DNA from 2 places in the Sphingobium sp. EP60837 genome. Region 1 is predicted to be linked to the other one. Evidence: riboswitches for the same ligand, from Rfam matches in the RefSeq annotation. Region 1 holds a riboswitch; the other holds the start of a gene.
The links. Region 1 has a riboswitch for cobalamin ahead of EP837_RS04855 (TonB-dependent receptor plug domain-containing protein). Riboswitches for the same ligand answer to the same signal wherever they lie in the genome.
Positions count from the first base shown of each region.

Region 2: another riboswitch for cobalamin. It lies ahead of EP837_RS16880 (cobalamin biosynthesis protein CobG); the one in region 1 lies ahead of EP837_RS04855 (TonB-dependent receptor plug domain-containing protein).

Region 1 is NZ_CP015986.1:990,234-994,018, reverse strand. Features, by position in the region: gene cobA (uroporphyrinogen-III C-methyltransferase) at 1-579, shown strand, start outside; gene mobA (molybdenum cofactor guanylyltransferase) at 662-1,198, opposite strand; cobalamin riboswitch at 1,264-1,503, shown strand; gene EP837_RS04855 (TonB-dependent receptor plug domain-containing protein) at 1,677-3,515, shown strand; gene EP837_RS04850 (ABC transporter substrate-binding protein) at 3,552-3,785, opposite strand, start outside.
Region 2 is NZ_CP015987.1:853,601-857,385, reverse strand. Features, by position in the region: gene bluB (5,6-dimethylbenzimidazole synthase) at 1-306, shown strand, start outside; gene EP837_RS16885 (alpha/beta fold hydrolase) at 421-1,284, opposite strand; cobalamin riboswitch at 1,415-1,641, shown strand; gene EP837_RS16880 (cobalamin biosynthesis protein CobG) at 1,851-2,900, shown strand; gene EP837_RS16875 (precorrin-8X methylmutase) at 2,900-3,529, shown strand; gene cobI (precorrin-2 C(20)-methyltransferase) at 3,526-3,785, shown strand, end outside.

The DNA of each region.
Region 1 (3,785 bases):
CACAGCAAGGCGCAGGAAAGCATCAACGACCTGCTCCTCGCCGCTGCCAAGGCCGGGAAGCGCGTCGTGCGCCTCAAGGGCGGTGATCCTTCCGTCTTCGGTCGTTCGGCGGAAGAAATGGAGCATCTGGCCGCAGACGGCATTTCCTTCCGCATCTGCCCCGGCATCACCACGGCCAGCGCGGCGGCGGCGAGTGGCCATGCCTCGCTCACCCTACGCGGCGTGGCGCGGGGCCTGACCCTGGTGACGGCGCATCTGAAGGCCGGCGAACCGCTCAAGCTCGACTGGGAAACGCTGGCCCGACCCGGCGGCACGCTCGGCATCTATATGGGTCGCGCCGCTGCCGGAGAGATCAGCCGCCAGCTGATCGCCGCTGGGCGTGATCCGGAAACGCCCGTGATGGTGGCGGTCAATGTCTCGCTCCCCAGCGAACGGCTGATCCGCGGCAAGCTGTCCGCGCTTGCCTTCCTGGTCGCCACGATCAGCGATGAAGATCCGACCCTGCTTCTGATTGGCGAAGCGGTGGCGGGCACGGCCATGCCTGGTGAGGTCGCCGCAAGCGTCGCTCTTCAGGCTTGAAGGCTCAGCCCTCCGCACCTTCGCCTTGAGCTTGTCGATGCCCCTGCCTTAGTTGGAAGGAAGGTAAGGGGCATCGACAGGCTCAGTCCTGATAGCGCAAACCATCAAGATCTTCCGGCCGGTTGATATTGGGCAGCACGATATCCGCCCGGTCCACGATCTGCGCGCCGATCCGCTCCAGCCACCCATAGATGGAGCGGTTATTCTCTTCGGCCAGGTGCGCGTCCAGCTCTCCCGCCAGCGAAGCGGGCCAGAACCCGGCAAGTTGCTGCCCCTTCAGCACCGCCGCGCCATCTGCGGTCAGCGCCTCCGCCAGCGCGGCCGGATAGACCGGCATGTCGCACCCGATCGTTAGCACCCCGTCAAAGCCCTGGCCTGCCGCATGATGCAGCGCCGCGTTCAGCCCGCCCAGCGGCCCCATGTCTGGGGCAGGCCGATCGGGTAGGCCCGTCACCCCCTCCATCGCCCGGCCGCAAACCACCACCGCCTCCACATGCGGCGCAATCGCCGCCATCGCATGCTCCAGCAGGATGCGCCCGTCCGGCATCACGGCCAGCGCCTTGTCGCTCCCGAACCGGCTGGATCGCCCACCGGCTAGCACCGCGCCCAGCAATCGCATCGATCCACTCCTTGGCAGAACCTCTGCTTTCCCCTATGGCGCGGCGCGTGAGCGGGCAACCGCTGACATAAGAAGATCGCGCCGGTGCCCATTGGGCTTGAAAGGGAATGCGGTGCGGATAGCGTGGCTATCCAATTCCGCGGCTGTCCCTGCAACTGTAAGCGGCGAGCGCGATGCACTGTGGAACCCGCCGTCTTCAAAGGGGAGGCGATGGGGGCCAGCCACTGGGCCAGACGGCCCGGGAAGGCCGTGCATCGCTGCCTTGACCCGCGAGCCAGGAGACCTGCCAGCGCATGGTCGCTCTTGTCCAGGATCCAGGGATAGGTCCGGGCACGGTGTTTTCCGTCTGAGCGACGCGAAGCGGCGGGGGCCGCATCGGTGCGCGGGGCGGGGCGCTGGCGTCTGTCCTTACCGCGTGTCCGGCCGTTTGCGCGGAGACCCTCGCCCAAGAGTCGCCTGACGCTCAGGGAAGACGAACATGTTCAAGACCGGAATTTCACTGCTGGCGCTTCTCGCCGCCACCCCCGCGCTCGCAGGGGATAATGACGAGATCATCGTCACCGCGCTCGGCATCGAGCAGCCTCGCGATGAAGTCGGCCAGGCCGTCACCGTAATCGACGCACAGACCATCGAAACGCGCCAGTCGGTCAGCATCGCCGACCTGCTGATCACGACGCCGGGCGTACGGTTCAACCGTGCTGATGTGGTGGGCGGGGTTACGGGTATCTCGATCCGCGGCGCGGAAACGACGCAAACGCTGGTGCTGCTCGACGGCGTCAAGGTCAACGACCCCAGCGGCATCGGCGATCTCTATGACTTCGGCAATCTCCTGACCGGCAACATCCGCCGAGTCGAGATACTGCGCGGCTCCAACTCGGTCGTCTATGGCAGCCAGGCGATTGGCGGTGTCGTCAACATCATGACCGGCGAGCCTGCCGAAGGCTTCGGCGGCAGCGCCTCGATCGACTATGGCTATGCCGACACGCTGAACGCCAAAGCCGATGTGTCCGGCAGCAGCGGCATCGCGTCGGGCGGCGTGGGCGTCGCTTATTTTCGCACTGACGGCATTTCCGCCGCCCAGGGCGGCACGGAAAAGGACGGCTATGAGAATATCGCCACCCACGCCAAGCTGAAGCTCGCCTTCACCAACAATCTCAGCCTCGATTTGCGCGGCTATTATATCCACGCCGATCTCGACACCGACATCTTCTTCGGCGCGCCGATGGAGTCGACGGACAGCAGCAAGCTGAACCAATATGTCGGCTATGCGGGCATCAACCTCGCCCTGTTCGACGGCAAGCTGACCCAGCGGGGCGCCGTCACCTGGCTTCGTAACGATCGCGACTATTTCTCGCCCTTCGGGGATTATGGCTATTCGGGCACCAACCTTCGCTTCGAATATGAGGGCGTCTATCAGCCCATTGATCAGGCCAAGCTGGTCTTCGGCTATGAGCATGAGCGGCCGGATTATGATTTCTACGGCTTCGGCAGCGGCGGCGCCAAGGCGAATATCGACAGCGTCTATGCCCTCGCCGTCGTGAAGCCCTTCACCGGCCTCTCGCTCACCGGCGGCGTGCGCCACGACGATCACAGCCAGTTCGGCGGTGCGACCACGCTCGGCGCCAACGCCAATTACACGCCCAATGCTGGCCGCACCAACATCCGCGCCAGCTATGGCGAAGGCTTCAAGGCGCCATCGCTCTATCAACTTTATGATGGCTTCAACGGCAATCCCGCCCTTCGGCCCGAAAAGTCGAAGAGCTACGACATCGGTTTCGATCATAGCGTCGTGGGCGGCCGCGCGATGATCTCCGTCACCGCCTTCCGCCGCGACACACGCGACCAGCTCTATTTCGACGGCTTCATCCTGCCCTTCGGTCAATATATCAACCTGACCCGGACCCGGGCCAAGGGTGTTGAGGCCGCCGTCACGCTGAAGCCCGTCGATGCGCTCACCGTCACGGCTGCCTACAGCTATATCGACGCGATCGACCGGTCGGAAGGCGGCATCAACGAAGGCAAGCTGTTGCCCCGCCGTGCCAAGAATGCGGTGAGCGTCTCGGCCGACTATGTCTGGTCCTTCGGCCTGTCGATGGGCGCTACGCTGACCATGGTGGGCGACAGCTTCAACGACGCTGCCAATACGCAGCGACTTGACGGCTATGCTCTGCTGGGCGTCCGTACATCCTTCCCGATCAACGAACATCTCGAGATTTACGGCCGCATCGACAATCTCGCCGATGAAGAATACTCGACGGTCTATGGTTACAACACCTATGGCCGCTCGGCCTTTGGCGGCGTGCGTGTCCGCTTCTAAAGCCTGGCGAGAGGGGCTGGCGTGAGCCTCAGCCCCTCAATTCTGCGCAACGGTGACCTGCGCCACGATACTGCGCGCGGCCTCCACATAGGCGGGGCCGCCGCACACCGTCCACGCCTGCGGAACGCGGATGCGGGGGATGGAACGCAGCGCCGGATGGTGCAGCATCTCCGTTCCCTGATCGACGACATTCTCGCTGCCGCTCTCGACGATCAGCCAATCGGGCCTTGCCGCGATCATCTCCTCCAGCGGTACCTGGGCAAGCGAGGC
Region 2 (3,785 bases), on a different replicon from region 1:
TGCGACGATGGAACGGAGACGGGCCATCATCTGGGGGCCGCGACCATGCCGGAAGCGCGCCGTTATAGCTGCGTCATGGCGGTGCACACGCTGTGGCTGGCGGCGCGGACGCGGAGCATCGGCATGGGATGGGTTTCCATCTTGGAACCCCAAGGCGTGGACGCGATGCTGGATATTCCCGCCAGTTGGGAATGTCTTGGGCTGCTATGCCTTGGGAAGCCGGAGATTGAGGAGGATGCGCCGGAACTGGAGCGGCGCGGCTGGGAACAGCGCATGGATTGGCATTCGGTGGTGGTGCGGCGTTAGGATCACGCGCACCCAGCCCGTTCGCCCTGAGCCTGTCGAAGGGCGTTTCCTGAAGAAAGTGGAGGCTTCGACAAGCTCAGCCTGAACGGGTGATTCCAGGAGGACTGAGCGCGCCTACGCCCGCCCATCCAACAAGAACCCGAGCGCCAGCTCTTCAAACCGCTGCTTGCACTCGATCATCGCCCAATGGCCGCATTTGGGGAACACATGCAGTTCCGCATTGGGGATCACCCGCATCGGCAGGAACGCGCCGTCCAGCGGGCTGACTTTGTCATCGCGGCCCCAGGTGATCAGGGTCGGCGCCTGGATCTTGCCGAGATAGTCGATCCGCTGCGACACGCCCGGCCCGCTCATGGACTGTGCGATGAAGCCGAGCGCGGAGCGCGTGTACATCTTACGGCTGCTCTCCATCGTCACCGGTTCGAGCGCGGCCTTGTAGCGCATGTCGATAAGCTCGTCGGTGATGATGGACTTGTCGTACACCATCGACTCCAGCCAGGCGATGATGTTCTCGCGCGTTGGATCCTCGATGAAATCGACGAGCCGGGTCAGACCTTCATTGGGGAAGGTGGAGGTGATGTTGAACCCGATCCCGCCGATCGTAATGTAGCGCAGCACCCTTTGCGGATGCGACGCGGCGAGATGGCCGCCGACGATGCCGCCATAGCTGTTGCCGAGGATATGGGCGCGATCGATACCGAGGCCGTCCATCAGCGCAACCACCGCATCGCGCGCCACCGCAACCGGATCGCCATCTACGGGATCGCTTTTGCCGTAGCCCGGTGCATCGAGAATGATCGTACGGAAATGCTGCGAGAAGAGCGGCAGATTGCCCTGGAAATTCGCCCAGCCCGTGACGCCCGGACCTGAGCCATGAAGCAATAGCAGTGCCGGCCCCGATCCAGCCTCATGATAATGCAACCGTCCATTGGCGGTTTCCAGGAAACGGCTGGTCGCTTCGAAGCTGAGATCGCTCATCAATTCTCTCTCCATATCGTTATGGGCCAAGGGAGTAGCGTCAGGCCATGACAGGCGCAAGCAAGCCGCCGCTGCCCACTTTCCTTTCGCGCGCATCCCCTTTATGAAGCGCAGCGGACCGGGCCTTGCCCGGTTCATCGATCGCGCCGGTGTCCCGCAAGGGACTTAAATGGGAACGCGGTGCGGGAGGGTTGCCTCCCTAATCCGCGGCTGTCCCTGCAACTGTGAGCGGCGAGCAAGGCATGGATCGGCCGGACCCTGAAGATGGGACGGTCAGCCACTGGAGCGATCCGGGAAGGCCCCATGCCGACGCTATGACCCGCAAGCCAGGAGACCTGCCGGAGCAAAGGTCGCTCTTGCCATGACCCAGGGGATGGTCACGGCTCGGTTCTCCGTTTGAGCGACGAATAGGGTGCGGCTGCGGCCGTGCGGCGTGCGGCTTTCCCCGTGCGCCTGCGCGTGCCGTCCGCTGGTCGTGGCGCGAGCGTGGAAGGATGGGAGCAATGCAGAAGCAGGCGCAGCACGTCGCCGCCGTGCGCGGCTGGTGCCCGACCGCATGGCAGCCGATGATGGCGGGCGACGGGCTGCTGGTGCGCGTTCGCCCGGCGCTTGGTCGGATGAGCCGAGCGCAGGCCGAAGGTCTGTATGAAGCAGCTTTGCGTCATGGCAATGGCCATATCGACCTCACCAATCGGGCCGCGCTTCAGGTTCGGGGCGTGCGCGAGGTGGTGCATCGCGCGTTGATAGAAAGGCTTGTCGCCTTGGACTTGGCGCAGGCTGATCCAGCGCGGGAAATGCGCGCGCCGCTGATCCTCAATCCGGATTGGGCAGAGGGCGACATCAGCGCATCGATCGCCAATGAATTGATCGCGCGCATGGATGAACTGCCCGAGCTGCCCGCCAAGATCGGCTTTGCGATCGACGCGGGGCCTGCGCCTGTGCTGACCGATGCCCCGGCGGATTTCCGGATCGAGCGGGGAACGAGCGGCGGGCTGATCCTGCGCGCCGATGGACGGGAAAGAGGCGCGTCCGTCACTGCGGAAGATGCGGTGGACGCGCTGATCAGCCTTGCTCACTGGTTTGTTGCCAGCGGCGGCGTGCAGGCCGGGCGCATGGCGCGGCATTTGGCGCCGCTTCCCGCGGGTGAGGCGCCCGCGTCGCCTCGTTCGCGCGCCTCTGCGCTTGCTCAAGCGCCGGGGCCTTTTTACGCCGCGCCCTTTGGACGGGTCGAGGCAACCGCACTACTCTCGATCATGGAGGACGGCGTACAGGCCGTGCGCCTGACGCCCTGGCGCGGCTTGCTGCTGGAGGGCGGCAATGCTGCGCCGGACGACCCTGACGACCCACGCCTTTCTGCCGATGCCTGTCCCGGTGCGCCCGCCTGCCCCCAGGCGAGTGTCGCCACGCGCGACCTTGCGATTCGGCTCGCCCCGCATGTTCCAGGGCTCCATGTCTCCGGATGCGCCAAGGGATGCGCGCGTCCGTCGCGGGCGGCGGTCATGCTGACCGGCCGCTCGGGACGCTTCGACCTTGCCCATAACGCCCGTGCGGGCGCGCCGCCGCTTCGCGCGGGCCTCTCGCCTGACCAGATCCTTACCCTCTTCGGAGTCCAATGATGCCGCATGTCTATGAAAGGGATGGGGCGGAAATTTATCGCCAGTCCTTCCGCACCATCCGCGCGGAGGCGGAGCTTGGCCGCTTCTCGCCCGAAGAAGAGCGGGTCGCCGTGCGCATGATACATGCCGCCGGGATGGTGGACCTCGTCCGCCATATCCGCTTCTCCCCAAGCTTCGCGGTCACAGCCTTCGCGGCGTTGGAAGCAGGCGCGCCGATCCTGTGCGACGCACGCATGGTATCGGAGGGGATCACGCGCGCCCGCCTGCCCGTTGATAATCCGATCCTCTGCACCCTGGGCGATCCGCAAGTGCCCGATCTCGCCCGCGCCATGAACAATACGCGCTCTGCAGCGGCGCTAGAGCTGTGGCGGCCGCATATGGAGGGCGCGATCGTCGCGATCGGGAATGCGCCGACTGCTCTCTTCCACTTGCTGAACATGCTGGAGGACCCCGCCTGCCCTCGCCCCGCCGCAATCATCGGTTGCCCGGTCGGCTTCGTCGGAGCAGCGGAATCCAAGGAGGCGCTGTGGGAGGCGCAGCCCGTCCCCTGCTGCATCGTTGAGGGGCGGCTGGGCGGCAGCGCCATGACCGTGGCCGCCATCAACGCGCTGGCGAGTGCGGCCGAATGAGCGGGGTCATTCATGGCGTCGGCCTTGGCCCCGGCGCGCAGGACCTGATGAGCGTGCGCGCCGACCGGCTGATCCGCAACGCCCGCCACATCGCCTATTTCCGCAAGCCGGGACGCCACGGCCATGCCCGGCGCATCGTCGAGGGGCTGCTAAGGCCCGATGCCATCGAATATGCGATGGAATATCCAGTGACGACCGAAATACCGGTCAGCGACCCGCGCTATAATCAGGCGTTGTCCGCCTTTTATGCCGACTG